3 regions of the Paenibacillus sp. Cedars genome follow, and region 1 is predicted to be linked to each of the others. Evidence: riboswitches for the same ligand, from Rfam matches in the RefSeq annotation. Region 1 holds a riboswitch; each other region holds the start of a gene.
The links. Region 1 has a riboswitch for thiamine pyrophosphate ahead of B9D94_RS25655 (ABC transporter substrate-binding protein). Riboswitches for the same ligand answer to the same signal wherever they lie in the genome.
Positions count from the first base shown of each region.

Region 2: another riboswitch for thiamine pyrophosphate. It lies ahead of B9D94_RS09205 (YkoF family thiamine/hydroxymethylpyrimidine-binding protein); the one in region 1 lies ahead of B9D94_RS25655 (ABC transporter substrate-binding protein).
Region 3: another riboswitch for thiamine pyrophosphate. It lies ahead of tenA (thiaminase II); the one in region 1 lies ahead of B9D94_RS25655 (ABC transporter substrate-binding protein).

Region 1 is NZ_CP020866.1:5,234,554-5,245,154, reverse strand. Features, by position in the region: gene B9D94_RS25665 (ABC transporter permease) at 1-63, opposite strand, end outside; gene B9D94_RS25660 (thiamine-binding protein) at 60-353, opposite strand; gene B9D94_RS25655 (ABC transporter substrate-binding protein) at 442-1,473, opposite strand; TPP riboswitch at 1,587-1,698, opposite strand; gene B9D94_RS25650 (VOC family protein) at 1,872-2,261, opposite strand; gene B9D94_RS25645 (GGDEF domain-containing protein) at 2,582-4,111, shown strand; partial or broken gene B9D94_RS31980 (EAL domain-containing protein) at 4,273-5,367, shown strand; gene B9D94_RS25635 (glycoside hydrolase family 65 protein) at 5,608-7,911, opposite strand; gene pgmB (beta-phosphoglucomutase) at 8,004-8,654, opposite strand; gene B9D94_RS25625 (LacI family DNA-binding transcriptional regulator) at 8,781-9,815, opposite strand; gene B9D94_RS25620 (alpha-amylase family glycosyl hydrolase) at 10,405-10,601, shown strand, end outside.
Region 2 is NZ_CP020866.1:1,617,815-1,628,415, reverse strand. Features, by position in the region: gene B9D94_RS09220 (carboxypeptidase-like regulatory domain-containing protein) at 1-2,106, opposite strand, end outside; gene B9D94_RS09215 (hypothetical protein) at 2,084-2,437, opposite strand; gene B9D94_RS09210 (sigma-70 family RNA polymerase sigma factor) at 2,430-2,918, opposite strand; TPP riboswitch at 3,156-3,258, shown strand; gene B9D94_RS09205 (YkoF family thiamine/hydroxymethylpyrimidine-binding protein) at 3,347-3,949, shown strand; gene B9D94_RS09200 (YjcZ family sporulation protein) at 4,021-4,116, opposite strand; gene B9D94_RS09195 (nucleotidyltransferase domain-containing protein) at 4,232-4,930, opposite strand; gene B9D94_RS09190 (class I SAM-dependent methyltransferase) at 5,074-5,796, shown strand; gene B9D94_RS09185 (methyl-accepting chemotaxis protein) at 5,989-7,239, shown strand; gene B9D94_RS09180 (histidine phosphatase family protein) at 7,527-8,087, opposite strand; gene B9D94_RS09175 (NUDIX hydrolase) at 8,084-8,536, opposite strand; gene B9D94_RS09170 (class I SAM-dependent methyltransferase) at 8,539-9,246, opposite strand; gene B9D94_RS09165 (GNAT family N-acetyltransferase) at 9,282-9,416, opposite strand; gene B9D94_RS09160 (nucleotidyltransferase family protein) at 9,720-10,268, opposite strand.
Region 3 is NZ_CP020866.1:4,754,146-4,764,746, reverse strand. Features, by position in the region: gene B9D94_RS23585 (hypothetical protein) at 1-123, opposite strand, end outside; TPP riboswitch at 1,977-2,080, shown strand; gene tenA (thiaminase II) at 2,226-2,912, shown strand; gene thiM (hydroxyethylthiazole kinase) at 2,962-3,798, shown strand; partial or broken gene thiD (bifunctional hydroxymethylpyrimidine kinase/phosphomethylpyrimidine kinase) at 3,795-4,343, shown strand; partial or broken gene B9D94_RS31605 (bifunctional hydroxymethylpyrimidine kinase/phosphomethylpyrimidine kinase) at 4,716-4,979, shown strand; gene thiE (thiamine phosphate synthase) at 4,976-5,635, shown strand; gene B9D94_RS23560 (dicarboxylate/amino acid:cation symporter) at 5,834-7,006, shown strand; gene B9D94_RS23555 (hypothetical protein) at 7,260-7,589, shown strand; gene B9D94_RS23550 (hypothetical protein) at 7,651-8,166, shown strand; gene B9D94_RS23545 (helix-turn-helix domain-containing protein) at 8,271-8,591, opposite strand; gene B9D94_RS23540 (transcriptional regulator) at 8,967-10,160, shown strand.

The sequences.
Region 1 (10,601 bases):
TACCAGCAAAAAGAAGAGGACCGCCACAACAGGCGGCCAGACGGAGCTCCACCAGCTTCTCATGGACGATATTTCTCAGTCAGCTTATCCATGCTGATGCCGCTCGGATGATGTGCGATTTTGACCTGGGATATGATGCTGGGACTTCCCGCATTCACCAGCGCCTCATGCATGCGCTCGACGATCTTTAGCAGCTCGGAGAGTTCTCCTTCCATGGTTGTCTCCAGTGCATGGACCTCGTACTTCACACCCGAATCCTCAATAACCTTGATCGCTTCATCCACATAAGGGATGCTGTCCCGTCCACCCGGCGTCCGGGGTATCACTTGAATGCTCAAGAGGGTGTTCGCCATATATAATCCATCCTTTCGTGCAGCGATATGATTATGAAAGAGAGACAGCCTGCTGTCAGGCCGACTCTCTTCTTGATAGAAAAAGACCTTATGGTTGTTCCGGTAAAAAATCATTGGTGAACGCGCGGTCTGCATCAAGCTCTTTCTCCAGCAGTTTGCGCTCAAACATCCAGTCGGCATACCCCGACCATACTTCGGCTTTCTGTTCACCCCAACGAGGCGCATCATCCTGATAGCGGGGACTCAGCCATTTCTGGCTGGCCAGAACCAGCTCGGCATCCAGATCAGGCACGGCCTTCGAGAGCAGCGCTGCTGCATCCTCAGGATGCTCAATAGCATGGTTGTATCCTTTGGAAGTAGCCCGCATGAAGGCTTTGACAAGCTCAGGGTCCTCTTGGATCAGCTTCTCGTTGGTCACGATGACCGGCGTGTAATAATCGAGCTGGTCAGAGTAGTCCTTCACATAGATCATATCAAGCGGCTCATTGCGGAGCTCGGCTTCGATGCCCGTCCAGGCGTAGAATATCCAGGCGAAATCAATGTCGCGTTTGACGGCAGTAAAATAATCGGCATCGCCCATGTTGACCATATTAACTTTGCTGACATCGGCACCGTCGATCTCCATGATGGATTTCATGACAGCTTCCTCAACGGGGGAGCCCCAGCCGCCATAGGATTTACCTTCGAAATCTCCAGCCTTCACGATCCCTTTGTCCTTGGGAGCGGCAAAGCCGGATGTATTATGCTGAATGATCGCCGCAATGGAGACGAGCGGCAAGCCTTGCGTTCTGGCGAGGGTTACCCCTTCCTGATAGCTGATGCCGAACGGCACGTTACCGGATGCGACCAGCGTATCCGTTCCACCGGCTCCCGGCTGGACGATCTGGACGTTGAGCCCTTCCTCCTCATAATATCCGAGCTCCTTCGCTGCATACAGACCCGTGTGATTGGTATTGGCGGACCAATCGAGCATCAGCTGCACGTCACGGAGTTTCCCAGGACTCTTGGCGTCTTCTCCTTCAGCGCCTGTGTTCTTGTTCTGTCCGCCTGTACCGCATCCGGCCGCAACCATCAGCAGGACACAAGCGAGAAGCAGGGGGACCCATCTTCCCTTCTTCATCGTGTCTTCTCTCCTTATGAGTTCTATTTCTATTACCTCGTAACTCCACAAAAAAAACGCCCCGATAATCTCAGGACGCATGACGGCGTAAGTGTATAGTACGGCAAATATGGCTGCCGCAAACATTGGCTTCCTACGCTGGCATTACCCAGATCAGGTGTAAGGGTCAGTATCAAAGCGGATACACTCTCAGCCGGCTAAATTCCAGCTCCCCCGATATTTATGAAGTTTCGATCAGTACATCCGTTATTATAGTCCTAACACCAAGACCTGTCTAGTTTTCGAAAAAGGTCATGAACAGGACAGGCCTTATGTAGGGAACCGCGTTTAGGCAGCCCAAGAGTTCAGCATATGAACATTTTAAGAGATGAAATGTTGGATACCGTGCTGCGTGCGGGTTAACGCTGGAAGAACTCGATCCATTCCCCTTCGGGACCATGCACGAAGAAATAACGGTAGCCGTTCGGGAGAGTGACGATTTCCTCGTCCAGATGAGGAACTTCAAGTCCTTGGACGCGTGCATACTCTTCTTCAATATCATCCGTACTGACTGCAAAATGGTGCACCGTTCCTTCCGAAGGCAGCGAGTCGCTGTAACCCTGGATAAGTTCGACTTCCGTTTCGTCACTTCCATTAAATCCGAGGAACGCGAGTTGAATGACCCCATTGGTATGAGTCAGGCGATTCTTTAGTTCAAGGCCGACTACCGACGTGTAAAACGCTATCGTGGCTTCCAGGTTTCGGACTACAATACCAACATGATCCAATCGTTTCTGTGACACTGCCATACACCCTTTCCGGTTCGTATAAGATATGAAGAATAATATCATATGATTCCTATACGTCAAGTAGGTGATTGATATAGTAACTTTTCAGGTTTTCACGTGTTTAATTGAGTGTAGTCCTTGCATTTGAAGTACACCCGTCCAGTAGAAAAACTTCATTATATAGATCTTCTAGCGATGTGCCGGATAGATGATTTTTCTTTGATTTCCTCGTCTTTACTTTTGGATGGGTAAAAAGTATCATGAGGAATAGAGAGCTTAATTCAAAAGACCTAAATCATCCATCGTGTACAAGCTTACCTTTTTGCCAAGGGGGAGTGCTTATGAGTCCAACTCCAGCAGATCATCTGTGGATTCGACTCGCCATTATATATGCATTTATTCAGATAATGACTGTTCTGTGGATGCCTGATGCTTTATCGCTTCAGCGTGTGCTAGTCATTATTGCTCCTATGGCCGCCTCCGTGTATTTAATCCGGGTCAGCCGGCGTTATAAGGCACATCTTCGCAGGTTTTGGTTTATGGTAAGTATCGGACTGATGGCCGATGCAGCGGCCCGGATCGTCTCCTCCTTTTTTTTCGGGTTCGGGAAAGAGAGCGCTTTCCAGATATCCAGCTATTTCTGGGGACTGGAAGTGATCCTGTTCGCCAGCTGCCTCATCTATTTGTTCCGGCATGTTCAAGGCCCGCTAAGGGGGCTGCGGTTTATGCTGGATATCGTCATCGTTGGCGTAACGTTCATGACGGTGGGCTGGGAGTATTTAATCAAGCCCGAACTTCAGGACAGTACGTATTCGGGGGGGACTGGAAGCGTATGGGTGGATATGCTGTTTCCGCTGTGCGGAATGGTACTTATTTTCTTTACCGTGGTGTTGTATTTTAATACCAGGCAATTAGGGAAATGGGCGGTCATTTCATTAAGTCTTGGCGGAAGCGCTTATATTATGGGTGATGCTCTGCACTTTTATCTCGTCCATTTCGTGAATCTCGAAGTTCGTGCATATCTTGATCCTTTACATACGTTATCTGTGTTTTTCATTGCTTCTGCAGGTGCACAGCCCGCTCCCGATACCGGAAATCAAACGGTGAAAGAGAGGGAACCGCGTCCTGTAGGAACCTTGATTGTCAGATATTTGCTTCCATATGGCGTGCTGGGCGGAATGTTTGCCCTCATGGCGCAGCGGTTCGGTGGCTGGAACGGTCTGTTTACCGGTCTATCCCTGTGCGTCATTCTGATTCTGTTCCGCCAGATCCTGATCCAGTATGAGAATGACCGCTTGTTACATCGACTGCATGAAAGTCTGAGGCAGAGCGAATCGCTTGCTCACCGGGATGATCTGACGGGATTGTATAATCGTCGTTACTTCAACGCAAGACTGTCCAGCTCCTTGTTAGAGGCCGATCGGACAGGATCGCGGGTAGGGCTTCTCTACATGGACATGAATCGTTTCAAAAAGGTGAATGATCGTTATGGCCACCGTGCCGGAGATCTGTTGATCCGCAAGGTTGCATGCCGCCTTCAGTCGCTGGAATCCAAAGGGATTCTGGTGTCCCGTCTAGGGGGAGATGAATTCACCGTGATGATCCAGTCGGCCGGGGAGGATCAGGAGCTGATCTGGATGGCGGAGGAGATTTGGATGCTGCTCAGCGAGCCTTATGAACTGGAGGGATATGAAGTTAGAACGTCGCCGAGTATCGGCATTGCCGTGTATCCCGATCATGCCCGGAACGATCAGGAGCTCATTGGCCGTGCGGATGCAGCGATGTATGCCGCGAAGGAGCGGAATGCCCGCTGGCACTTCGATGTGGACCGGACGATGCAGCTGCAGCTTTTGGATCAGAAGATTGAATAAGGGATGGATAACCAGAAATATCGACAATGCGTTGTTAAAAGCAATATAAGTCGATTTTTGTAGATTAAAACCCTATCATTGCACGAATCTTGCGCATTTCTCATAAAACAGGTCATAACTTCGATATAAAATCCATAAAATGCAAAGAAATCATATTCAAAATGCCGATAAGAAGCATAGTGAGAGCTAGCTTGCCAAGGAGGACGAACATGATTTGCGACAATTGCAGCACCTTTGAACCGATTGAGGACCAGGGGACCGTTCATATGAAGCCTGCAAGCGGTGAGCTTATTGGCTTGCTTGCACTGAACGGCTACACGGTACAAGAGAACAATGAGGGTTGTGCTGTGAACTATAAGGAACTTGCGGAACTAATCTCCATGATAAAGTGTCTGCAACCCCTTCCGCTGAAGATTCGTCAAGAGCTGTCCTTCTGTGTTACCGGTGGAGAAGCTCCACAGATCCGGCATACGTGGACCCCTATGCAGAAGTTCGAGCTGCAGATGGAGCATTACGATATGGTCAATGTCATTTTACATAAGCAGTTTACGAGCTATATGCAGCCCATTGTAGATCACTTTGAGCAGATCGTTGCATATGAGTTTTTGCTTCGTCCGATAGAGGGGGGAGTCGCGTTCCAACCGTATGAGCTGTTTGAGACCGCCCGAAAAACCGGACTGCATTCTTTTCTGGACCGAGCGGCACGAACCTGTGCAATTGAAACCAGCGCAGAGTGGCTTCCTTTAGGTGTGAAACGTTTCGTAAACTTCCTGCCATCGTCGATATATGATCCTCAGATGTGTCTCAGTCATACTTTTAATACCATCGACAGGCTCCATTTGGATCCGAGGGATTTCGTGTTTGAGGTTGTGGAGACCGAGAAGATCGATGATGTGAAGCACCTCCAATCGATATTCGAGGTTTATCGCAGTCACGGGATCTCGGTAGCCATGGACGACGTAGGGGCGGGCTATTCCACGTTGGAGCAGATGATCAGGCTTAAGCCGGATTATGTGAAGATCGACCGGAGTCTTATCGACCATTGCGATCGAAATGCCGCCCAGTAGAAGCAGCTTGAAATGATCACGAACATGGCTCATGATTTCGGGGCTATGGTGCTGGCTGAAGGCATTGAGAGACGGGAGGAGTTTCATTTTTGCCGAGATATCGGGATCGAGCTCTCGCAGGGGTATCTGTTCGGTAAACCATCCGAGCGCCCTCCGCGTGATCCGCATTCTCAACTGATCTATTCATAGCCTACATAATCGGTAAATACCTGCCAAAGTGAGAATGAAGCTCGCAGCTGATTGGTGAAGCCTTGGCTTGGACCCTGCAAATACAGATACCTGCCAAGGATGAGAATGGGCCCCTTCATAATGAGAAGGGATGCTTGAGGGGCCCATTCTCTATATACAAACAAGAGCCCTGGAATAATATCCAGGGCTCTTGTTTATGGGAGGGGAAGGGACATGATGTCCCCGTTGTCCCCGTACCGCTTATCTTGCAGCTTTTACCTCTCCAAGTCCGCTAATGCTGTATTCTTTGCCGTTCACGTTCAGGACAGCAGGTGTATCCGTCTCGTTCACGATGATGGTCTCGCTGCCTTTCACGTTGACCTTCAGTCGGGATCCACGGAACATGACCTTGAAGGAGAAGGAAGACCAGTGACCCGGAATGAACGGATTCAGGTGCAATACGCCGTCTTTTACACGAAGGCCGCCGAAGCCGTGCACAACGGACATCCAGGTTCCTGCCATGCTGGTTGTATGACAGCCGTCCTCGGTATCGTTGTTATAGTTGTCGAGGTCCAGGCGAGCTGTACGAAGGTACATCTCGTACGCTTTCTCCTGATATCCAAGCTCGCATGCGAGAATGGAGTGTACGCAAGGAGAGAGGGAGGACTCATGTACCGTGAACGGTTCATAGAAGTCGAAGTTGCGTTTTTTCGTTGCCAGATCGTACTGGTCGCCCAGGAAGAACAATCCTTGCAATACGTCAGCCTGTTTGATATATACCGAACGCAGAATGCGGTCCCAGGACCAGTTCTGATTCAGCGGCAGATGTACAGGGTCCAATTCCTTAACGGGAACAAGTTCCTTGTTGAGGAAACCATCCTGCTGCAGGAATACGCCGAGCTCCGCATCTTCCGGATAGTACATTTTGCTGATGATATCCTGCCACTTGTCCGTTTCTACCTCTTGCAGCTCGAGCTTCGCCGTAAGCTCTGCATAGCGGGAATCCTCGTTCTCTTTCAAATATTCCAGCACATCAAGGGTGTATTCCATCGTCCAGCTGGCAATCCGGTTGGTATACCAGTTATTGTTCACATTGTTCTCGTACTCGTTCGGTCCGGTTACACCCAGCATCATATACTGATCCTTCGCGGGGACATAATTCACGCGCTCTTCCCAGAAACGGGAAATTTCCACGAGCACTTCCAGTCCGTATTGACCAAGATAAGAGAAATCGCCGGTATAGTTAACATAGTTATAGATGGCGTACGCAATGGCGCCGTTACGGTGAATTTCTTCGAACGTAATTTCCCATTCGTTATGGCATTCCTCACCGTTCATCGTCACCATAGGGTAGAGAGCACCTTTGGTGAAACCAAGCTTCCTGGCATTTTCCTTCGCTTTTTCCAGGTGTTTATAGCGGTAGATGAGCAGGTTGCGGGAGATGCTGGCATCCGCGGTGCTCAGGTAGAATGGCAAGCAGTAAGCCTCGGTGTCCCAATAGGTGCTGCCGCCGTATTTCTCCCCGGTAAAGCCCTTCGGTCCGATGTTCAAGCGGTCGTCCTCGCCGCTGTAAGTCTGGTTGAGCTGGAAAATGTTGAAGCGGATCGCCTGCTGGGCTGCCACATCGCCTTCGATAACGATATCGCTTTCCTTCCATTTGTCGCCCCAAGCTGCAGCTTGCTCCTTCAAGAGCAGCTCAAATCCGGTTTCGACGGCCGGCTCCAGCACCGCACGCGCTGCGTTCACCAGTTCGCCCAAGCCATGATTGCGGGAAGTGACGTTGGCGACATATTTATAGACGGTGATGACCTCACCTTCTGATACGGATACACTTGCACGGTTGGCGGCATATTTCTCTTGTTCTATCAGCTCTGCTTGCACATCAAGCTTTTCGCCGTTCTTCACGATGTTGTAGGACATCACGGACGTCACATGAAAATCGAGTTTCTTGGTTTTTACAGTTAAGGAAGCTGATCCTTGAGCCGCTTCCTTGAACACTTCCAGCCAGAACTTCTCGTCATAGTTGGAGTCTTTGTTCTTCACATCGCCATCAAGATAAGGCGTGATGGTCAGCTCACCAGCAAAATTAAGCGGGGTCACAGCATAACGGATGGCTCCGATCTCATGGCGCACAATGCTCACAAAGCGGATGGCTTCGACTTTAAGCTCCTTGCCGTCTTCCATGACAGCGGTAAAGCTGCGAGAGAGATAACCTTCCTTCATATTCAGCTCACGGACAAAGTTCTTCACTGTGCATTTCGCCAAATCAAGCGGCGCACCGTTGATTTCGATGCCAATGCCAATCCAGTTGGTGCTGTTCAGCACTTTGGCAAAATATTCAGGGTAACCGTTCTTCCACCAGCCTACACGGGTTTTGTCCGGATAGTAGACACCGGCCATGTAGCTGCCTTGCAGCGATGAACCGCTGTAGGCTTCCTCAAAGTTGGCACGCTGGCCCATAAATCCGTTACCGATACTGAATACACTTTCCGAGATTTCATGCGTATGAGGATCAAAGCCCTCTTCAATAATTGACCATTCATCTAGCTTTAAATATTGTTTCACAATCATCGGCTCCTTTATAAGTAGGGAAAATGGTTGCATATCTATATGGGATGATGCTGCTAGAGTTGCCCAAAGCGTATGAGCTCATGCTTCTACAATTCCAGCAGACGGTCCACCGTGAACTCTTCCAGGGAGGATAGAACGATGCTGGCGCGTCCCAAGGTTTCAGGGGATCCAATGCCGACACTGCGCATACCGGCGCGAGTGGCAGCTTCGATTCCGGCTTCTGCATCCTCGAATACGACACAGGTATCAGGCTGAACGCCAAGTTCATGGGCCCCCATGGTGAAAACCTCCGGATCCGGCTTCGCTTGGCTGGTCTTCGTTCCGTCGATAATGGCATCGAAATAAGGGGTGAGGCCGGTATTGTTCAAGATCAGCATGGCGTTCTTGCTGGCCGAGCCCAGAGCAACCTTAATACCGCGGGCTTTGAGAGCCTGGATAAAGTCGAGGGCTCCGGGCAAAATCTCGGATTCATCCATTTTGGAAATATACTCGACGTACCAGGCGTTTTTCTTCTCCGCAAGTGCCAGCTTCGCGTCTTCATCAAGCGTCATTCCGCCGATTTCAAGCAGAATATCGAGGGAAGCCATCCGGCTGACTCCCTTCAAGCGTTCATTATCCTGCTCGGTGAAATCAAAACCAAGCTCCCCGGCAAGACGCTTCCATGCAATGTAGTGATACTTGGCGGTATCCACCAGAACGCCGTCAAGATCGAATAAACAAGCAGTTATGGATGACATGATAATCCTCCTTAAGAATATTAGTGCAAACGTTTGAACCAAGCAGCAAAAATAAAGGAAGCACCACGATGCTTCTTTATTTTGAAGTACTTTGCGTCGTTATCATTTCCATTCCACCAGGCGAGTCTAGGATTTGGGCAGCGAATACATCGAGGATTCGCGGATCATCAACCGGTGCGGAATGATGTAACGGTGCGGCAGTACCGTCTTGTCATCGTTACGAACAGTCTGGATCAGTGCTTGGGAAGCAGTGTAACCCAGGTTGTAAATGCCGATGTCCACACTGCTCAGCGGCGGGGTCGACAGTTCGGTCAGCGAGATGTTGTTGAAGCTGATAATAGATACGTCTTCGGGTACCTTGTAACCGAGCTCGTGAAGTCCGCGCAGCACGCCGAAGGATACAATATCATCTACAATGACGAGTGCAGTCGGGCGCTCGGGCAGGTTCATGAAAAAGGACATGGCGCGATAGCCGCTTTCCTGAAGGAATTCACCTTCGACGATCCATTCTTTTCTCATCTCAAGCCCCGCATCGGCGAGTGCTTTTCCATAACCCTTCATCCGGTCCTGAGACACGATCAGGTTAGGCGGACCGCTGACAAAGCCGATTCGTTTATGCCCGAGGGAGATCAAATGCTTGGTTGCGTCATAGGCTGCCTGCACATTATCGGTATCGACGGATAACAAGTCAGGATATTTCTCACTTCGGCCGACAAGCACGAACGGGTAGTTGTTAGACTTGAGAAAATCGACGACCTGGTCATCCTGCCTGGAGTACAGCAAGATTGCACCATCGACACGCCGACCGTTAAGAAGCCTGGATACGGCTTCGACCTCTTCCTTCTCGTTGCCGCCCGAGCTGATTAACACATCGTATCCGGAACGGTTCGCCTGTGTGACAATACCGCGGATCAGCTCCATGAAGAACAAGTTGAGGAACAGCTCTTCCGCTGGTTTTGGCAGGATGACGCATATGCTTTCTGTCGTTTTGGAAACCAGGCTCTTGGCCATAATATTGGGATGGTAGCCCATTTCCTCCATAATCTCTTTCACTTTGCGCGAGGTTTCGCGGCTGATTCTCGGATGATTGGAAAGCACCCGTGAGACGGTGGAGGGGGATACGCCCGCTCGTTTTGCGACATCTTTAATCGTTACAGACATAGTAGGACCTCCAGTGGAACCGTTTGCGTTTTTTTGAAAATAAGAAAGCGACTACTGGAGTCTCCCTTATTTCACAAGAATAACTTCCGCTAGAGCGCGGTCCGTTGTTCTTTATTTAATTGTGGGTCTGTCAGGCCCCGAGTATACTTGATACAGGCAGATCTAAAGCTATATAGGTACAGTATGTTAAACGGTTTCACACTGCTATATTAACGTTTATCGAAATGCTTGTAAATACGTATCCAAGTCAGCTGAGCGCAATTATTCACAAATGCACTAAAAAAGAAGAAAGGATTAGAAATCAGGAGAAAGGCGGGTATTATCACGTGAAAAAACCGGAAAATAACTTAATACGGCCTTGTGCAAACGATTTAACAAAATGGAAGAGTGGGTTATGATATAGTTGGGTTAAATAACCAGGGATACCGGGAATCTGAGATGGAATTCAAGACATGCTGTATTATGTAACCGTTTTATTTCTAAATTTCGTTTAATATTATTCAAACGTTTGCGCTGATGATGGCGAATTACAAGCATAGCAAGGCGGATTTCAGTGAACTTAATATATATCCAACAGGGGGAAATAGGTATGGTGCATAAAAAAAGGAGTACACGTAAGGCTGTGCCTCTATGGCTGGCAAGTTTCGCGCTTGCGGGAGGTTTACTTGCCGGCTGCAGCGGCGGCGCGACTCCACCTCAAGAGGAAGCTGTGCCGAAGGCCACACAGGAAACCAAGCAGCCTGACATCCCGGCACCTGCTCCGCAGGAAAACAAGGTGGATGAGCA
Region 2 (10,601 bases), 2.8 Mb from region 1:
TCCCTCAGATTCGATCAGCATTCGCTCCACCAGAACAGCCCAATCCGTATCGCTTGACATCATTCGCTCCGGATATTTCCGGGCCAATTGCAGCGTGCTTTCCAGCGAACCGCTGTGCAGCATATGAACGGCGAGGTAATTGCCGATAAAACGGTGGGATTTATCCTGTCGGATCACCCGCGCAAACCATCTCTCCGCCTCCTCCAGCCTGCCCTGCTTCATAAGCGCTGTTGCGTGGAGAGAATCGGTATAGGAATGATCCTCGCTTTCGCTCCGTACAGAGGAGTACCGATCGAATGCCGGATTGTAACTGTCCCAATCTTCATTATTATAGAAGTAATCCGCCAGATCCATCAGGTAGCTTGGTGCCGGATGCCGTTCGATCATCTCCTGCAGGGTGGATAAGGTTTCCTCTGAACTTCTGTTATCTACATCCTTGGACAACTGATCCTTGATCTGTTGCAATCGGAGTTTCATCCTTAAGCTGTGAATATCTTCTGGATGCGCACTCACATTATCACTATAGGCCGCGAGCGCTTCATCATATTTACGTTCGAGTACCAGCTGATCCTCCGGCGTCAATTCACGACCCTTTAACAAGAAATACGGTAAATAACCCATGGTGCTCTCATTGAGGCGGTACCCGCTGCTGCTTGTTAACTTCGTGCCGTCTTCCTTGTAAGCATCCACCGACCAGAAATAGGGAGCCTCTGGGTTCGAGTAACCAAGCACACTCTCAGGTGCAACGGTCGTCCAATCATGCGGATCCTCGTAGGAAAGTCCGCTTCTGAGATCATACAGATCCTGAACAGCAACCCGCAGCGAATTCCCTTCAATATAGTTATCCATCGCCGTCATCATCGATCCGCTGCCAAATTCGATACCAACACTCAGTTTATAGTAGGCGGCTTCGGGTGTAGCCTCCCATTCAAAATAGATCATGTCGCCGCGTATCTCATCATGGTTTACTGGAGTTGTCAATTGAATCAATGGCTGCAGCGTGACATCAATCCGTCGTGTCGATTCCGGGGCGACCTCCACCCAATCCCCCGATTCTACAGGCCACGTTCTGCCATTGATTTGTTCATAATTCAAACCAATGCCGAGTTGATACCTGCCGGGCTCTACACCCTCGAAATGATAGCGACCGTTCGCGTCTGTCAGCATTTGGTACGGTTCGCTTAACAGCAGACTGTGATTCAGATCGTTGTTTTTACGTAAAAATACACCTGCGAATGGAATCGGATCCCCCTCACGATTTCGCAAGGTTCCGCTTACCGTTGACAAGGTCTCTCCGTCTAAAATCCTCTTCAGCCGTCCTTTCAGCTGATTCGCCCGTTTTGAGATATCCGAATTTGCAAAGTTCCCGCCGGACCCTTCTGATATCCGATTCAACACGTCCATAGCGGCTTGGGGGCTCCCCCGACGCAGGAGCATTTCCGAGTGATATAAAAGGGCCTTACTATGGATGTCCCTCCAATCTCCAGAAAGGACTTTCCCTAATCGCTCATATTGCAGCGCCGCCTGATCAGGCTGGTCCAGCCTGTCATAGAGGCTCGCAAGCTCCAGCACCAATTCATGCTGATAGGAATAAAGAACAGGCTCCGGAGAATATCCGCTGCTCAGATCCCCGAACTTTTGGATAGCGGTTTCCAATATATCCGCTGCTCCCTCCACATCACCATTCATCGAATAATGCTCCGCAAGGTCTATTGCGGCATATTTCATATATTCTCCGGCTGGCGCTCCCAGCACATATTGATTCAGCAGCGGCAAACGTTCATCCTCAGTAAAACGAATCTGCTGATCGGCGCTTCCTCCTGTGCTGGTGAACCCCGGACTAATAAACACATCAAACCGATGAGCTAGCTCTGTTGCTCTAGGCACAATCACATACTTCTCGATCATCTCCCATTTCCGGTTGCTGCTGCTTTCTTCATGAATAAGGTCAATGACTTTGGCTATCCCCTCAGCTTGGCCTTGTTCTATCTGCTTCTCCGCAATCAGCAGCCCTATTCGAGGTGTGAGCATAGATACCATCATAACAAAGAGGATTAAACCCGAAACCCCCAACACCAGGTGTTTAATCTTGACCCGAATTTTCAAGCCTGGCCACCATCCTCTCGTACTGATCCTTCCAGTAATAATTCCCCCCGGCTTCAAGCAGTTCATTGCTCACCTGCAAGGGCACGGAAACAGCAGGTTTCACAATTGCTTCCCTCCATAACAAACCTCCGAGCAGCAGAACGGCCGCTGCTGCGCCAAAACAACCAATTGCGGCAGCAGAAATTTCTACTTCCTTATTCCACAAGGAAGACAAACGTTCGCGGCTGGATTTTGGAAATGTGCGAGAAATCACCTTCTCTGCGCCCAGGAATCGAATTTCCTCCAGCTCCTGCTTTAGTTGTTCGGCCATTTCCTGTTCTTCGCTACGCATCGCTCTCCCCCTTCTCGACAACAATCTGCCGGAGTTTATGCCGCCCTCTCATTAAACGTGCCTTAACCGTGTTTATATTCAGCTGCAATTGCGCTGCAATTTCTTGAACACCCAACTCATTATAATAATAGAGCGTAATCACTTCTCGGTATGTATAGGGCAGCTGCTGCACTGATTTGATCATTTCAGCCTCACGCCAATGGACGCCCAGCATTTCATCCACGGCAGGTACACTTTCGTTTACATGCTGGTCCATCCTCGGCATGGGAAAAATATGACGCCAATCCCATTTTCGCTGCCGCATCCGGCATCGATTCACTGCAATTCGGGTCAACCAGCTACGAAGTTTGTCGCCGTCACGAAGCTGAGCGATATTCTCGAACGCCTGGATAAAGGTATCTTGAACGGCCTCTTCAGCCGCTTGACGGTCACGCAGCAGCAATACCGCCGTGCGAAGCAGATAATCTCCATACTGTTCCATCAATTCCCGGAGAGCCGCCTCTTCTTTTTGTTTTAAGCGCTGTATGACATCCAGGCCATCTCCCCCTCTCTATAACTACGATGCGTCTGGTCTTTCATCGGTTGCATCAATTTGGATCAATGTCGAAAAAAAAATCGAATGATTGAAAATCTTCCGGCAAAACGATACAATAACACAAGCAAGAAACCTTTGTCTTCCTGAACTGGCAATAGTTCCGGGACCAACTGCATATCATGTTGGCTGTACTAGGGGTGCCATGTGCTGAGAGACGGCGTGCTGCCGTTAACCCTTATCACCCGATCTAGGTCATACTAGCGTGGGGAAGTGTAGCATTTATGTTTATACTTTTTCACGTAGGCATAACTGCACTTTCTTCACGGGGTGCGGTTTTTTTGCGTGGATTTATATCATAGGGGAGGATAACAACAATGAGTGAGCTAACATGTGGAACCAGTCGCATCGTCGGATGCCGATTCTCGGTGTTTCCGATGACTGACCGATTTGTGGAAGTCATTATGGACGCGCTGAAATCCGTCAACACGGGGAAAGTATGGATTCAGACGGATGATGTGAGCACCTGTATTCGTGGACGGGCGGAGCATGTATTTGATGTAACGAGGGCGATTTTTGCTTATGCGGCAGCAAGCGGTGTGCACACCATCTTTAACGGAACTTATTCTATTGGCTGCCCTGGTGATACGGAAGCCGATGTATATATGTCAGAGGATTCGGAGCGTTTGAATCGCGAGATTGGGAAGAATGCCGATATAGATACAGCCTGCCAATTTGCCCTTTATCCACTGGGTACAGACCATTACATGGATGTTATCTATAAAGAGGTGCATCGGGCTAAGGAAAAAGGAACGTTCGCCGGAAGCGTTCACTATGCCAGCCGGTTGGACGGCTCCATCTCCAAGGTGTTTGAATCCCTCGAAGATGCGTTTTTGCATGCGATCCAATCGGACAGCAGTCACCTTGTCATGACCGCAGTCGTGTCTGCACACAGTCCATCAGCCAAGCCAAGACCGTGATCACTTCTATATAACAGGCAAAAGCCCGGCGCATGCCGGGCTTTTGCGATTTGCTCCAAGAGCTTGACGAATTAAACCCAAGCACTCGAGATAATTACGAGCAGGATGAAGAGAACCAAAATAATACCTACTGAATTACCCCATCCACCACCATATACTCCGCTCATGAAGATCCCTCCTGGATTTAAAGAATGACGTGACCGAATCACATGATTATTGTATTGGTCGTGGAAGGCGAACGTCACGGCTAATGTACCTCTCTTATTGCTCACCAGTTAAAATCTATTCCTCATAACCCACAAGAAGCATGCCCCCGAACGGGTTCAGCATTTGCTCTGTGAATGCCAGAAGCAGGGAGGGATCATCCTGTCGATACATCGCTGAAAGCGAAACCTCCAATTGATCTCCCAAGGTCGTGCTGAAACGGTGGAACAGCCGAAACAGCATCTTGCCTTCCCCTGTCCATTCCCCATTCACTCTAAGTACAAATTCGCAAAGTACCGTCATGATCTTTTGCACCGTAAACCATTTCTCGCCATCCCGCTTAGGATTCTTCAAATCCTGCACATATTCCGTAATCATGTAACGGTATTCATCAATATCGGTTTGCATCCATGGCATCGGTCCGTAATTCAAATCATGCTGGGCCTCTGCGCGGACTGCTTCTCCTTCCGGCAACGAGCGCAGCACCTTACCCTCCGCTGTGATCCGCTGCAATGTCGGATTGGCTGCCATCACGCCCTCGTCGAAGTATTCACGATAGGATGACAAAGACAATATAAACAATTCCACAATCCATCCATCCGCTTCCAGGGTCTTTCTCCGCATCTCATCTCCGTCCCGCTCAAGGATGACGATGTCCAAATCAGATTGCTCGTTATGTTCTCCTCTGCTTGCGCTGCCGCCAAGTACACCTAGCAAACAGTCGGGATAATGACGGTGGATAACACGCTCTGCTGCCTCCATCGGTTCCTTCTTCATGGCTATTTCCCCCAGTTGTTCTCATAGCTCCCGAAAAAAAGGGCTCAAAATATTTAATTCAGCAAAAACCCCAAACGTACCTTAATCATATGGTAAATAAACGATTACCCTCATGATGACTACAAGGAAGAAGGGAAGATGAAATGAACTACATTCACATGCTATCCAGATTAGGTATGGGCAGTGCGCATCCGGGCGGATTCGAGGCTACCTTAAGAATGCTGAAGAATTATCCGATTGAGCCGAACAGTCGTATTCTGGAGGTTGGCTGCGGAACAGGCAGGACAGCATGCCATCTTTCGGAGATGGGCTATCAAGTCACGGCCATAGATCTCAATGAGAATATGATTAAAAAAGCACGCACCAGAGCCGAAGCCATGAAAATGGACGTGCAATTTTTGCAGGCTGATGTGTGCGAGCTGCCTTTTGAAGACAACCAGTTTGATCTGATTATGGCCGAATCAGTCACCGTATTCACGGATACGTCGAGATCACTCCCTGAATATTATCGCGTTCTGGATCAAGGAGGCGTTCTGCTGGACAGAGAATTGCTGCTGAATAAGCCAATGCCTGAGCCAAAGCTCAAGGAACTGCTGGAATTCTTCGGGATTCCGAATCTGATGCTGCGGGAAGAATGGGCACAATCCTTGCTGGCTTGCGGTTTTAAGCAGGAGGAAATTCTGGAGTATAACCACTTCAACGAACAATTGAAGGAAGAGCAAACACGTCATCTGGATACATTTGAGCAGCGCGATAAAGGACTTCTGTTTGATGTAACGTTATGGGAAACGTTATTCAAGCATGACCGGATGATCCTGGATAACACCGATTATCTCGCTTCCGCCTTATTCCGTGCCGTAAAATAATATTGCTGCGTATCTATGCAACGAGAGGGGATTTGTCTGTTGGCTAGTTAGCTGCGCTTCCCCTCCCCTTCCAAAAGATCAGTTCTTTCGACCCATTTCAACACTTTTTGTCAATTCGTTATATCTAGTTCAGCCCGGCGATGCTATAATCATGGTAAATATATCCTATGTTGTCGAGGAGGACTCATTCTTATGGCATGGTTCAACAGACTCCCAATCTCACAAAAAATTACTGCAGCCTGTTATCTTATTGCCGCTTTATTTGCGGTTCCAATGCTGCTTGCGTTTATTCTAATGGGCAAAGCAATCATTGGCGTGGTACTTGTCTTGGCTTTAATTGGACTTACCCTTCCTCTTTCTCGCGTTATTGAGAAAACGCTTACGAATTCATTCGCCGAAATTTCCAGCGTTTCTGCCAAAATCGCCAAAGGCGACTTTACCTTCCAGGTAGAAGAGGTTGGAGGCATGAACGATCTAAGCCGAACCTTCAACAGCATGGTGGACAAGCTTCGCAAAATTTTACAGGAAACCTCGGACATTACCCGCAAGGTAATGACATCAAGCCGAAGCATTTCGAATAAAAATCAGGAGCTTATTCAAGTGATGAATCAAGTATCCCTCTCCTCCAACGAGCTGGCCGTCGGTGCGAACGAAATCTCGGAGGACGTATCGGAGATGACGCATTCCATCCGCGAAATCGAAGAGAAGGTCAGCAATTATACGCACTCCACCCATGAAATGAACGCCCGTTCTATCGAGACGCTGGGACTCGTTGAGCAAGGAAGAGATTCCGTAGCCAAACAATCCGCGGGGATGCAGCGAAATATCGACGCCACCGGAAAAGTCTCGGAATCCATCGATGCACTGGCCAAGAGCGCCAGAGGGATTACCAAAATCACCGAAACCATATCCGAGCTTGCCGATCAGACCAACTTGCTGTCCTTGAACGCCTCCATTGAAGCGGCCAGAGCCGGCGAGCATGGTGCAGGCTTTGCCGTTGTTGCCCAAGAGGTCCGTAAATTGGCCGAGGAATCCACTTCCTCCACCCGCGAGGTATTTAATCTGGTACGGAGCATTGAATCGGATGTCAAACATGCAGCACAGAATATTAAGATCAATGAAGAAGTCGTACGGCAGCAAACCGAGATGATCCGTGAGGCGGAGCTGGTGTTCATGCAGATTGTAAACAGCGTGCAGTATATTTCGGAGCAGATCGCAGCTTTCTCCAAGGAGAGCGAGTCCATGCTGGAGAGTGCGCAGAACATCTCTTCCGCCATTCAGAACATATCTGCGATTACGCAGCAATCCGCTGCAGGAACGGAGCAGGTATCTGCTTCCATGAACGAAGGGATTTCGTCTATCCAGAAGATGGCTGAGGAAGCCGAAGCAATGAATAATGCCGTCTTCCAACTGCAGAAGACCATCAATATTTTCAAATTCTAAAAAGTATAACGTCTATTCGTTATTCGTCTATTCTACATAAGGAATTTAGTTAAGCTGTTATTTTTATAAAAGCAGAAGGGGTATCCCAAAAGTCACTTGACCTGAGGGAGGCCCCTTTGTCTGTTATGAGTACGCTGCCGCTGCGGAACGAAGCATTCCTCCATTCGGCTGTTGCCCTCCAATATCCTGAATTCATCTTATGGTAAAATGGAAGTCCGACCCACCATTTACGAAAGAAACGGTTTCTTTGTACATTCAATATACTATGGACCAACTTGAGCTTCTTGTTAGCCTTCACACCATAGCCGCGATATGTTCACGAGTTTTCCCTCTTCAAATTCGGCTCGGTATATGTCCGGCATACTCGTTCCCTGCCAGAATTCATAATCGAACCGCTGATCGTAATGGTGCAGCATTAATGTCATAATGTCCCCATGAGTACCCATCACGACATTCTTGCCTTTGTACGTATCCAGAATTCCCTCCATTGCCTGGACTGCACGCCTTTGCGCATCTTTACTGGATTCTCCCTCCGGGAAGCAGGTATCGGGTTCGTTAAACAGTTTCCTTTTGGCATCCGTAAATGAGTTCCCTTGGAAATCCCCGATCTTCCGTTCTCTCAGATCCTCCAGCATCGTAATCGGTAAACCCAGGGCATCCGCCAATGGCTGTACCGTATCCTTCGCTCTCTGATAAGGGCTGGATACGATAACCCCAATACCCTCTCCCAGCAGCAAACCCTTAACTCGCTCGGCATCGCTTGCACCCTGTACGGACAATCCGCGGGACCGCTCCTTCCCTTCGCTATACGGGGATTCTGCGTGTCGCACAAAATATAAAGTTGTCATGCTTCCCCCTCGGCTTCTTCAATCAATACCGGCTCCATCATCATCTCAACAAATGGCGTTAACGGTAACAGACTCAGCGACTCAAGCGGAACCCATCTGGCTCCTAAGGAATCCTGTCCATCCCCTTCTGCCTTAATAACAGCTTGATCATCAGGCAGCTCCACATCATATATGATGCCGATGTGATGCAGCTCTTCCATCTGATTCTCGGCATACTGATACACAATGGTATAGGATATGGCTGTGCGAATACTGCCTTTTATCGGAGACAGTCCGGTTTCCTCCATAAATTCACGCTTCAGCGTAAACTCCGGCTCCTCTCCAAATTCAATGGAACCTCCAGGTAAATCCCACTTCCCTTTGTGAGGCCCTCTTGCTTTTTGGATCAGCAGAATATGATCATCCTGGATCAGAACACCATAAACGCCGAGATGCGTATATTTCTCCATGGTCACGACACTCCTTTTCTGGCAATGAACGTAATCCACTGGCTTCGAAAGAGGACGTCCCTTCCGTCCTTCACCTCTTGAATGTCCTGCTGTATTTGGCGCTTCATTAATATCTCCCACTCTGGATACAGCTCGTAAAAGATAGAGAAGGCTTGGTCAGCGGATAAATTCAACTCGATTAACCCCTCTTCCTCCACACCGGTCTCCAGATCGATTTCCTTCACTTCCGTACTCATTAATATGCAATGAATTCCCCGATCCATGGTTCCTGCTTGCATTTGTTTGATCTTGGATACAAAGGCGGCCTCCGAGCTCATATGCTCAAGACAAGAGCAGGCAATGATGTAATGATAGGTATCCTTCGCGATGTCATAATGCTGCACATCCGCTGCCAGTGCCTCAATGCTGGAACTTACGCCATAGGAGGCAGCATACTGCCGGAGCTTGTCCACTGCCGAGGGCAGCAAATCCACGCATAGAACCTTACCGCCTGCAGGTTGGATTTGCTGTGCAATCGGAATGCTGTTACGACCGACACCACAGCCCAGATCCAGCACTCGCATATTTTGAAAAGGCAACAACTCCAGATGATCCATAACCGTCTGGACGGGGCGTGCTAACCAGCTGCCCGGCTCAAACAAGGCGGCCGCTTCATAAAACTTCTCGTGATACAACATTTCCTTCTCACGCGCGTGATTGAACGTTTCCATGCTACAGACCCCTCAGTCATGTTGTTATAATGTCTTCACAAACCGGAGTCCCGATGGAGAAACCCCATTTTCTCATAAAACCTATGGGCACGCTTGCGCTCGGGTTTGTTCCCGCTGGTCAGCAGCACATTGTCGCCCCTCTCCAGAGCCCACCTCTTTACAAATTCCACAAGCGTTCTCCCAATTCCTTGCCCTTGCCGCTCTTTCTATGTAAACAGTGCACTGAAGTGCGTGGCAACTCCGTTATTCTCATAACTTAAAAATTCCCGGCAGCGGATCATCTCCGCTACCCGCTTCGCTTGGTCGGCTGGCTACAAAGGTATGATAAAGGGGTGCCGCTTCCGTGTTCTCATCCGATCCGGACACTAAATTCGCTCCTTCAATACCGGATATCCTATATTGCTCTCATTAAGGGGTTTTTGACTCCAGATCCCCGGTGGATAGGGACGGATCTCCATAGAACTTCTCCCCCTCTAAACTTCGAGTATTGTTAACCGTGCCCACTGATTCTTCCATTGTTTCTTCCGAACACGCTCCAAATAATAGCTTCGCTTATGAAAATTCGGGCATCTTCGAACCTTTAAAGCGAATAAATCCTCCAATCCGTAAGGGCAGCAGAGCTCAAGCTCCCCTTCGCGGTTCAGTCTTACACCAATCGCTGTAGCTGTCTCCGGCCATTGGGTTAACGCTGCATGGGTTGAGCTGTACGGCTCATCTCCATTCTTGACATGCATTCTGGCCTGATTCTTGACTGACCATTTCGGATTCTTTGTCGCTGCTCTTAACTTCTGTTCCAAATCGATATCCCGTGCTTCCGACACATCATCGGGATCGAAATATACAACATCGATATCCGTATGACGGTCGGTTCTCTCAAAACCATGCAGGATATCCCACACGTAATTTCGAATATAGCCTGCCGCAATGTAGCATTGCGACAGCTCCAGATCTCGAACGATAGCCAAATCATCCATCAGCTGCTTATGCTCCCTTATGTACTCCTTCAACCGCAATTCCAACATTCAATTCACCGCCATTGGTTTAATATAGTGTTACTTGTTCACGCTCACGTTCACATGTTCATCTATCTCCCACATATCCCACGATCTGGCCGAATGCGAAAAACAGAGCACGCTTCAATCCGTGTAAAAAGGCATAGACCGCCTCACGTGGAAACGGTCTATGCTCTCATATTGTAAAACTATTATATTCCAAATAATCCCTGAGCCGCAAGGAAAGCAGGGTTATTCAACGAGAGGGGAGGCTTGCCCGTTACACGTGAATAAGCCTCCGGGATGAGCTGGACTCGAGCTTCCAAGTCCCTTAAAAGGGACTTGCAGCTATCAGCGGAGCCG
Region 3 (10,601 bases), 480 kb from region 1:
CAGGAGCAGCGTGTAGACTTTGTATGAGGTGAAATGCTCTACCATATTCAAGATCAGTCCAAGGATGATACCGGCGGCAATGCCTGCCCAGACCGATTGGGTAAACCTGTACTTACGCCACATGAGCGACATTCCCCCTTTAGTTGCCATTGTATAACACTCGTCTATTGGAGTGAAACGAATCTTCACTGTAGATAAGAGCGAAGCCGACTACGCGGGGAAGGGCAATGAACATAATCAGATAACCTAATATACTAGCCTGGTCGCCAACACCACTATCTCACGAGTAACCCTGGTTCGTGCCGCTGTCCTCGACATATTATCGGACTCTAGATCCGCTATTTACCTCAATTATGCCCGTTTTTTGAATTTTGCGGACTCAGGATCCCTTATTACATCATAAAACAACCAAATTGCTGACTCATATCACAAATAGCGTATCTCATGTCCGTTAGTCTCAAAAGTAACATTTTTCTAGCAAAATAACGTATCCTCTATCCGTTAGCGCAAGAGTAGCATGCCCATGCCCACCACCGCCATCAAACCACCATAACCATAACCATAACCATAACTATGAATAACCATCACCACCACGACTACCACCATTTCAGCGCAGCAGAATTTCTTCAGATGATGCACGGCGTTACGAAGGTGCAGCCATCCCGAATGGGCGTGAGCTCTGCTGCGCCAACACCACTATTACGCGAGTAACCTTGGCTCTTGGCGATGTCCTCGACATATTATCGGACTCTAGATCCGCTATTTACCCCATTTAGTCCCTTTTTTGAATCTAACGGACTCAGGATCCCTTATTACCTCATAAAACAGCTAATTTACCGACTCATATCACAAATAGCGTATCTCATGTCCGTTAGTCTCAAAAATAACGATTTTTCAGCTGAATAACGTATCCTCTGTCCGTTAGCGCAAGAGTAGCATGCCCATGCCCACCACCGCCATCAAACCACCATCAAACAACCACCATAACCATAACCATAACCATGAATAACCACCATCACACTACCACTATTTCAGCGCAGCAGAATTTCTTCAGATGATGCACGGCGTTACGAAGGTGCAGCCATCCCGAATGGGCGTGAGCTCTGCTGCGCCAATACCACTATTTCACAGTAACCTTGGCTCTTGGCGATGTCTTCGACATATTAAAGGACATCAGATCCGCTATTTGCCTCATTTAGTCCCTTTTTTGAATCTAACGGACTCAGGATTCCTTATTTCCTCATAAAACAGCTAATTTACCGACTCATATCACAAATAACGCATCTCATGTCCGTTAATCTCAAAAGTAACACTTTTCTAGGAAAATAACGTATCCTCTGTCCGTTAGCCCCAAGAGCAGCATGCCCACAACAATCACAACCATCATAACCATCATAACCATCATAACCATCACAAACCCCCGGTATTATCGTAGATCCAGGTGAGTTGATTGTGCCCATAACCACACCCATAACCATCACAAACCCCCGGAGTATTACCGTAGACCCAAGTGAGTTGATTGTGCCCACACCCACACCCACACCCATAACCATCACGACTACCACCATTTCAGCACAGCGGAATTTCTTGAGACTGCGTTACGAAGGTGCAGCCATCCGGAATGGGTTTAACAGCTTTCGATTGGTTCGTCATCAATAGGCTCCTCTTCAAATCATGTATTTGAATTGCTCGGATGTACTCATTATGGGGATATGCCTTTGAAGCGTCTGTGTTTCAGTGTATCGAGATCAGTTTTTATGCGAACATGGCTATTCTGGTACGATGCGGTGTCCTAACATTGACTCCGTTTCTTCCCTTGGCCCTGGTGCAGATTATCTATCCAAAATCCTTCGCTAAATCGCTCAACAACGAGCTCACCTGATATTGCACAGGTTCGTGCATAAGAATTTCGTTAACCAACGGTTAACGTTTGACACCATCCAAAAACCTATGTACAGTAATAGACAAAAGAATAGGAAGTCCACTAGGGGAGCCGTTGGCGGCTGAGACAAGAGTGTATCTTGGACCCTTTGAACCTGATCTAGTTCGTACTAGCGTAGGAAAGTGGAGCCTTCGTATATAAGGCCTCGGTACGTTTTTCTATCGTACCCGGGCTTGTTGACGAAGCCGCTCCAGTTTTCGGGGGCGGCTTTTTAGCGTTGCCTTGAAGGCTGTGTGCGTAACCGGACTTCCTGCTTTTCAATTCATGAGAGGTGGGGATAAGTATGAGTTTCACGCAAGAGCTTCGCAGGCAGTCGGATGGCATTTTTCAAGCGATTTTTGATCATCCCTTTGTGAGAGGGATTGCTGCAGGAACATTATCGAGGGAACAACTGATTCACTATGTGAAGCAGGATTTTGAGTATTTAAACGCCTACATGCGGATTTATGGCATCGCCATATCCAAATCTACCAGCAGGAATGAGATTGCGACTTTTAATGAACAGATTTCTTTTATTCTGAATAGCGAGATTCATCCGCATCAGAACTTTTGCGCTGCCGCAGGGGTGACCTACGAGGAGCTTCAGGGGTATCCGCTTGCGCCATCCGCGCATCATTATATCCGTCACATGTTGACGGTGGCGCATGAGGGCAGTCTTGGCGAGATTATGGCAGTGCTGCTGCCATGTCCCTGGACGTATCTGGAGATTGGCCGCAAGCTGCTGGATGAAGTGAAGCCGGATGAATCTCACCCGTTCTATGACTGGATTTATTTTTACGGCAACCGCGGGGAAGAGGCGACGGCGAAGTTTTGTAACGGTGTCGACCTGTGGGCGGAAAGCGCCACAGCGGCGGAGCGGGAGCGGATGACGGAGCATTTTATGCTGAGCTGCCAGTTGGAGTACATGTTCTGGGACATGGCTTACAAGCAGGAGGAGTGGCCGGTGCAGATGCAGGCTGCGGTGCTGTAAAGAGTAGTGTCTGTAACGATCTAGCATAGATAAGAGAGGCTGATTTCATATGAATATATGGGAAAAAGAGGTTTCGGCGCTTTTGAGCAAGGTACAGCAGACGAGCCCCCTCGTTCACAATATGACAAACGTGGTGGTTACGAATTTTACGGCTAACGGCTTGTACGCGCTGGGCGCGTCGCCGGTAATGGTATATGCGCCGGAGGAAGTGGCGGATATGGCTGCCATCGCGGGTGCCGTGGTGCTAAACATCGGCACGCTGAACCGCGAGCTGGTAGACGCGATGATTACCGCCGGGCAATCGGCGAATGCCCATGGCGTACCGGTTCTATTGGACCCGGTCGGTGCGGGCGCGACCCGCTTTCGGACGGAGTCGGCGCAGCGGATCCTGCGCGAAGTGAAGGTTTCGCTGGTGCGCGGGAATGCGGCTGAAGTGGCTCACCTTGTTGGAGAGGCCCGCGAGATCAAGGGTGTTGACGCAGGAAGCAGCGGGGACCTCGGCAATGCCGAGCTTGCGGTTCGGGCTGCGCGGGAGCTGGACACCATGGTGGTGATCACGGGTAAAGAAGACGTGATCACCGACGGGACTAATGTTCGCATCATTACCGGCGGCCATGCCCTGCTCACAAAGGTCACCGGAGCAGGTTGCCTGCTGACCTCGGTGCTGGGTGCTTTTGCCGCAGTTGAATCCAACCTGCTGCTTGCAGGCACAGCGGGCCTCGCCTTCTATGGCGCAGCCGCCTCCCGGGCAGCGGAGCGTACGGCTGATCTTGGGCCGGGGAGCTTCCAGAATGCTTTCCTGGATGAGCTGTCCAAGCTTCATCCAGGTTCGCTGCAGGGTTACGCGGCCATCCGTGAAGCTGCTGCTGCAGGTGGTGCCCGATGACAGAGGTTCGCGTACCCCGGGCGTTGACCATTGCCGGATCGGACAGTGGAGGCGGTGCCGGAATCCAGGCGGACCTGAAAACCTTCCAGGAGCTCGGCGTGTACGGCATGTCGGCTATAACCGCCATTACCGTACAGAATACTTTGGGGGTTCACGGCGTCTATCCGCTGCCCCCGGAAGCTGCGGCGGAGCAGATCGAAGCGGTAGGCTCGGACCTTGGGGTAGACGCATTGAAGACCGGGATGCTGTTTAACGCTGAGATCATCCGTCTTGTTGCTGATCAGATCCATAAATTTGGCTGGGAGAAGGTTGTTGTTGATCCGGTGATGATTGCCAAGGGAGGCGCCGAGCTGCTGAAGAACGAAGCGGTGCTTGCAATGAAAGAGCACCTCCTGCCACTGGCGTTGGTGGTTACCCCTAACATCCCGGAGGCGGAAGTATTGGCAGGGATGCGCATTCGGACGATGGAGGACCGGCGAGAGGCTGCAAGGCGTATTTATGCGCTCGGTCCGAAGATCGTTGTTATTAAGGGCGGCCATGATGAGGGAGGACCTGACCGAGAAGATAGGGATCACGAAGAAGCACGGATATATGGCATCAGCGCAGGGGCGGATCAGGAAGAGAATTTAGAAAAACATTTGGAAGAACATTCGGAAGAACATTCGGACAAATACATGAAAGAGATTTTGGCAGAACACACAGAAGAGCAGATGGAAAAACACATGGACAAACACCAGGAGGATCACATAAACGATCACATGGAAGATATTTTGAAAGAGTCCACGGAAAAGCACATGGAAGTGCATCTGGATGTTGTGAATCATCCCGATGATCAAACAAGAACAGCCATGCACCCGGAGAAGTATGGTCACATGAACTCCCCCATTTTCAAAGCTGTAGGAAATGATAGAGATCCTCAAGTCATCGATCTTATATATGATGGTGCTGCCTTCACGGAACTCAGCGGGAAGCGGGTGAATACCGTTCATACACACGGGACCGGCTGCACCTTCTCAGCAGCAATCGCTGCAGGCTTGGCTCAGGGCATGAGCGCATTCGATGCCATTCGAAGCGGGCGCTCATTCATTCAGGCGGCCATTGAAGACGGCTTGAACTTGGGGCAAGGACATGGGCCGACAAATCATTGGGCGTATCAACGTCGTCTGGGGGTGCTCCGATGACGGGGAGGATCGCACCCGAGATGATGAGACAGCATCTGCGAATGTACCTCGTACTCGGCAGTGTGAACTGCATCGCTGAACCGGAATGGGTTGTGCAGGAAGCCATAGTCGGCGGTGCGACCATGGTCCAGTTCCGGGAAAAAGGGCGAGCTGCGCTTACCGGCGAGCCAAGGATTCAGCTGGCACGCCGAATCCGGAATCTGTGCCGCCAGGCCGGTGTTCCGTTCATCGTCAATGACGATGTGGGGCTGGCTCTCAAGCTGAACGCCGACGGCGTGCACATCGGCCAGGACGACGAATCCGCGGCTTCCGTCCGTGAGCGGATCGGTAAGCGGATTCTTGGCGTCTCCGCGCATACAATAGAAGAAGCTCGCCGGGCGATCCTCCACGGCGCCGATTATATCGGTGTCGGTCCGATCTATCCGACCGTCTCGAAGGAGGATGCCAAACCGGTGCAGGGCCCAGGACTTCTGCGGGCCATGCGCGCAGCCGGAATCGATATGCCGATCGTTGGGATCGGCGGGATAACGGCAGAGAAGGCGGAAGAAGTGGTTGGAGCGGGAGCCGATGGTGTTGCCGTGATATCCGCCGTGACTGCTGCAGGGTCTGTTCGGGATGCAGCTGCCAGCATCAGAGCCAAGGCTGACGTTATCTAGAATTGAATCGGAGACGAGGCATTCTATTATTAAAGCGTAGTGTGGGTCGGCACAATCCACCGAAAGATGCAGATGTCATATTTTGACTAATGACAATGATATCCAAAATATGATAAAGTTTGTTTATTCCGTCTCCGACGGAATATCGTCCGTTCGGAGTGGACAATAAACGAAAAAACATCTGTAGGTGATCGTGACATGAAGAAGAAAAAACTCGGCTTACTGCCGAAAATCCTGATTGCCATTATCCTAGGTATTGTGATCGGCTCATTATCGCCGGAATGGCTGGTTGCATCCCTGGCTACGTTTAGCGGGTTGTTCGGGAACTTCCTTGGTTTTGCTATTCCATTAATTATTATCGGATTCATTGCTCCCGGAATCGGAGAGCTCGGAAAAGGAGCAGGTCGTCTGTTAGGTGTCACTACCGGGCTTGCGTATATCTCCACGGTTCTAGCCGGTCTGTTAGCGTTTGTAGCAGCGACATTATTGTATCCGCATGTGCTGGAGGTTGGCGGCCTGATCAATTCCTATACCAATCCGGAAGAGGCGCTGCTGGAACCTTTTTTCAAGGTGGAGATGCCTCCCGTATTCGGGGTAATGACCGCTCTCCTGCTTGCCTTTACGCTGGGGCTCGGAGCGGCTGTAATCAAGGGGCAAGCCTTGCAGAAGGTCATGGTTGATTTCCGGGAGATTGTTGAGAAGCTGATCGCCTCGATCATCATTCCGCTGCTGCCGTATCATATTCTGTGCGTGTTTGCCAATTTGACCTATGGCGGGCAAGTGACTATGATCCTGTCGGTATTCGCAAAAGTATTCATTATGATCATTGCGCTGCACGTGCTTTTCCTGGTCATACAATATTTCGTTGCAGGTCAAGTCGCGCGCAAGAATCCGTTTACCCTGCTGAAGAACATGGTGCCGGCCTATTTTACGGCTATAGGTACTCAATCCTCGGCTGCGGCCATTCCGGTTACACTGCGTCAAACCAAGCTGAACGGGGTCCGTGGGAAGGTGGCTGATTTTGTTATCCCATTGTGTGCAACCATTCACCTCTCCGGCAGTACGATTACGCTGGTAAGCTGCTCCATGGCGGTTATGCTGCTCACGGGTATGCCAGCTTCCATCGGGACGATGTTCCCGTTCATCCTGATGCTCGGGATTACGATGGTCGCCGCTCCCGGCGTTCCTGGAGGTGCTGTTATGGCAGCTTTGGGTTTGCTCGAGTCGATGCTGGGTTTCGATACAACGCTGACCTCGCTCATGATTGCCCTTTATATTGCGCAAGACAGCTTCGGCACAGCCTGTAACGTAACAGGAGATGGAGCGATTGCCGTGATCACGGACGGCGTGAGCAGGTCGGAGCCTGCGTAGCATGCTGTACGTTAAGAGCCAGTTCAACACCTATTCGTGTGTTGGGCTGGTTTTTTTGTGGCATCGATGGCTTATGGCGGACGTTGGATTTTTTTTCGGTAAAATTAGAGGGGATGAGGATGTTGGAGGGGAAAATTTTATGGATAATCTCGCTGACAGTTAACTTGTAAAATTACGAAAGAAGAAAGCAATGCATCCCATCTAGCATCAAATAATTTCACTAAATCATAGAGCGGTTGCAAGCAGTGTTTTTATGAAGAGGAGAACAACCTATTATGAAAAAGAAAATATCTTTGTCTCTATCTGTTATTTTGTTAATAGAGCAATATTGGCATCTTCCCCTTGGATCACGGAGTCTTTCGCAAAGACAAGAGCCATGACAGACTTTGAGAAGAAATGGGAAAGTACCTCGGACGGTTGTGGATTTAATTGCTCGGGCTGCGGGTTTTTAAGTTCCAAGAAGGTGATGTTTGGCCGGAACGTGGAGTTGGCATTTGCTTGCGGTCTATCTCCAACAACGAACGGAGAAATGGAGAAAACGAACGGCAAGTTTTTCGTTTCGTTTTTGGGGACTGTGCATTGACTTAAGGATTATCGCGCTATAACTTCCAAGCAGAATCTAATAGACTTAATAATAGGAAGAAATGACTATATCACGAGAGGAGTGGAACCTTGAAATAATACTAGAGGGCATCCGAAAAAATAAGTTAGATAGGTTAGTATCTGATGAACTTAAAATTAACTCGTCAGAAGTTAAGTCTTCCCATTTCTTTGACAACATCAGTGGAGCAGATTTTGAATTCCATCAAATCAAAAGTCTCATGGATGTGCTTTCACCGATTGGAACGGGAAATGTGTTTCTGAACCAAATGGAAATAGGATGTAGCTTAAAAGATGTGATGATAATATTTTCCTTTGATGAAGAATTTGGAGATATTACATTTAATTTTCCGGAGAATGAGCTATTTGATGGAAAAAGTTCGGATGTAAGGCTAAAAGCCAAAAAAATATTAGAATCTCTTGTGGTTCTGAGAGATAAATTCGATATTCCAAAAATCAGAATCGGTTTTGAGCCTGCATCTGACGATGATACTTGCCTAGTGGAGATTGGTCGGGAAGCAGTTGATCTAGAAAGTGCCGTAGAACTTATTTTTAGATAGTACCCAACTTCTTAAGGAGCGCAACTTCGAGCACATAGCTGTCAGAGCCGGAAGAAAAAAGAGATTCTCATGAAGTGAGGAATCTCTTTTTTCATGTATGTTATCTAATTCCGATATAACTCCTTAAGGATGTTCAATCCTTTTAATTGGTTTTCTTCATCTTGCTGTAATAGCAGCGAGTTAATTTCTAATATGATCTCATTATCTTTTTTACCTAATGATATAAAGTCAAAGAAGTCGAGATTAAGCGCTGTTGTAATTTTTTCGAGGGTTTGCACGGTGAAATTGCCTTCTCCTCTTTCCAGCCTGCCTATATAGCTAAATGAGGACCCGATTTTCTCGGCAAGCTCCTCTTGAGTTAAGTTTTGGTTTTTTCGTATTTCTCGTATCGCAATGCCCAATGTTATTGCAACCGATTTATCCATAATATGTATCGACTCCTCTTATACAAGAAGTGTAGACGAAAGGCAGTTATTATTGGAGTCACTAAAAGATTTATTTTATACTGAAAATTGTCCTTAAAAGATATGGTGCTTGAGAGGATTTTTTGATAGGTTGTAAATATGTATAATTTTGGTGGGTCATTCGCTATTATTATATAGATTAACTAAATTATGGATGTTTCGGAGAGGGAATATTCTTATTGGAGGTTGTTTGAATTGATACATACAACCACGATACGGTCAGAACTGGAGACTTACCTCAAGAAGACGGGATTAACGATAAATCAATTTGGAGAGCTATCCAAAATTAACTCAGGAACATTAAGTACTATCATTAAGGGGGTTCGACCCATTGCCATGCAGCAGTTGGATCGTATTGTTGCAGCTATGGGATTGCCTGAGGGCAGCTTTTATGAGTTATATCTGGAGGAATGTTTCAGTTATCCACTCAATTGGAGAAGGCTGAAGCCATTTTTATATCGTTGTGCCGAACTGGATAAGCTGGAGTTAATTCAGAAGGTTGTACGATACATGACAGATAACCTATCTTATGTGCCGTTACTCTTTGATACAGCTGAAGTTTTATTAAACCAAGAAAAGCGTTCAGCAGCAGCAATCATATACGAATCTGTAGCCGAAAGCGAGAAGTATCAACATTCAGAGCGATTAGCACTATGTCACTACCGATTATTTACAATATCCATAGGGCATGACCAGGAAAAAAATCTTCGGGCAGCCACCAAATTTGAGGGATTCGTCGAGCGGTTAGATGAAATAGATCAATTGGATGCGTTGAAAGACTTAGCTAATACATATCTATCACTTCGTCAATGGGGCAAAGTAGATGAGATGTCAAAAGAAATGGGCAGAAAGGCAACTATTCAATATCATCATAAATATAATCAAAACAGTAGATTTAAATATAATTTACTTAAAAAACCTAAGCGACCGTTGTTTTTGTATATCATATACTCGCACTTACTACGTTCAGCAGTTTGTGACGAAATGGGTAATTACGAGCTAGCATTAAAGTATGTTTCACTATATTCGGATTTGAGTTGGGTCAAAGAGGATACAGCAGAAGCACTTCGTATCAAAGAAGAATTTAAAATACTGGCTCTAGTAAATACATGTTTATATCAGCTTATGATGGGACAAGTTGAAGTACTGCCGCAATATGTAGCTTATGTTGAATCGAGAGAAGCTGAGATCCTTCCGGCACTAATCAAAATTATTCAAGCTGCTAATAAGTATAATTTCAACATTGATTTTGTTCTGGAAAAATTCGAAAGTCAAATTTCTTCATACGCACTGAAGCAAGCCGATATTGGAACATATACTTATCAAGTGGTGGCCGATCAATATACTCGTTTTTTAAGCGAGTTATCTCTTTATTACTTGCGTAGTCAACGATATGATAGCGGTATAAACAGCTTGTTAGATTGTTTGGCTTCAGCTAGTGAAATACATAGTATTGCTATTCCAAAGAACTCAATAGTTGAGAAGGTTATTTATATGTTGAATAATCACAAATTCACTAGCAAAGGATGAGAAGGAAATCCTTGAAGCATGCGTTATTTAGTAAGTAATTATAAGTGGTTTCTGACATAACAAATTAAGGGATATGATATGATTTTATTAGTGGTAGTAGCGAGTTTAGTGCGAATGTAAAGCGAACATAAAATACCAGGCAGATTCGCACCATGTTATATCCTTATAATACATTAATATGAAAAATATATATTTTTTATTTATGTCTATATGGATTAATATCTGTTTTTTTCTCTATAATTTCGTTATTTATAGTTTGATTTGACCGAAAAACGGAGTCGCACCCTATAAGGGTGCGTGGATTGAAATTCGAAGGCCCAAACGCGAGGTGCCTCCGACTCCTTGTCGCACCCTGCATGGGTGCGTGAATTGAAGTTGAAACTAAATTTAATGGCAGAGGTGAACCTGTGAGAATGACGATTCTCGCACAAGTTGTTTTAC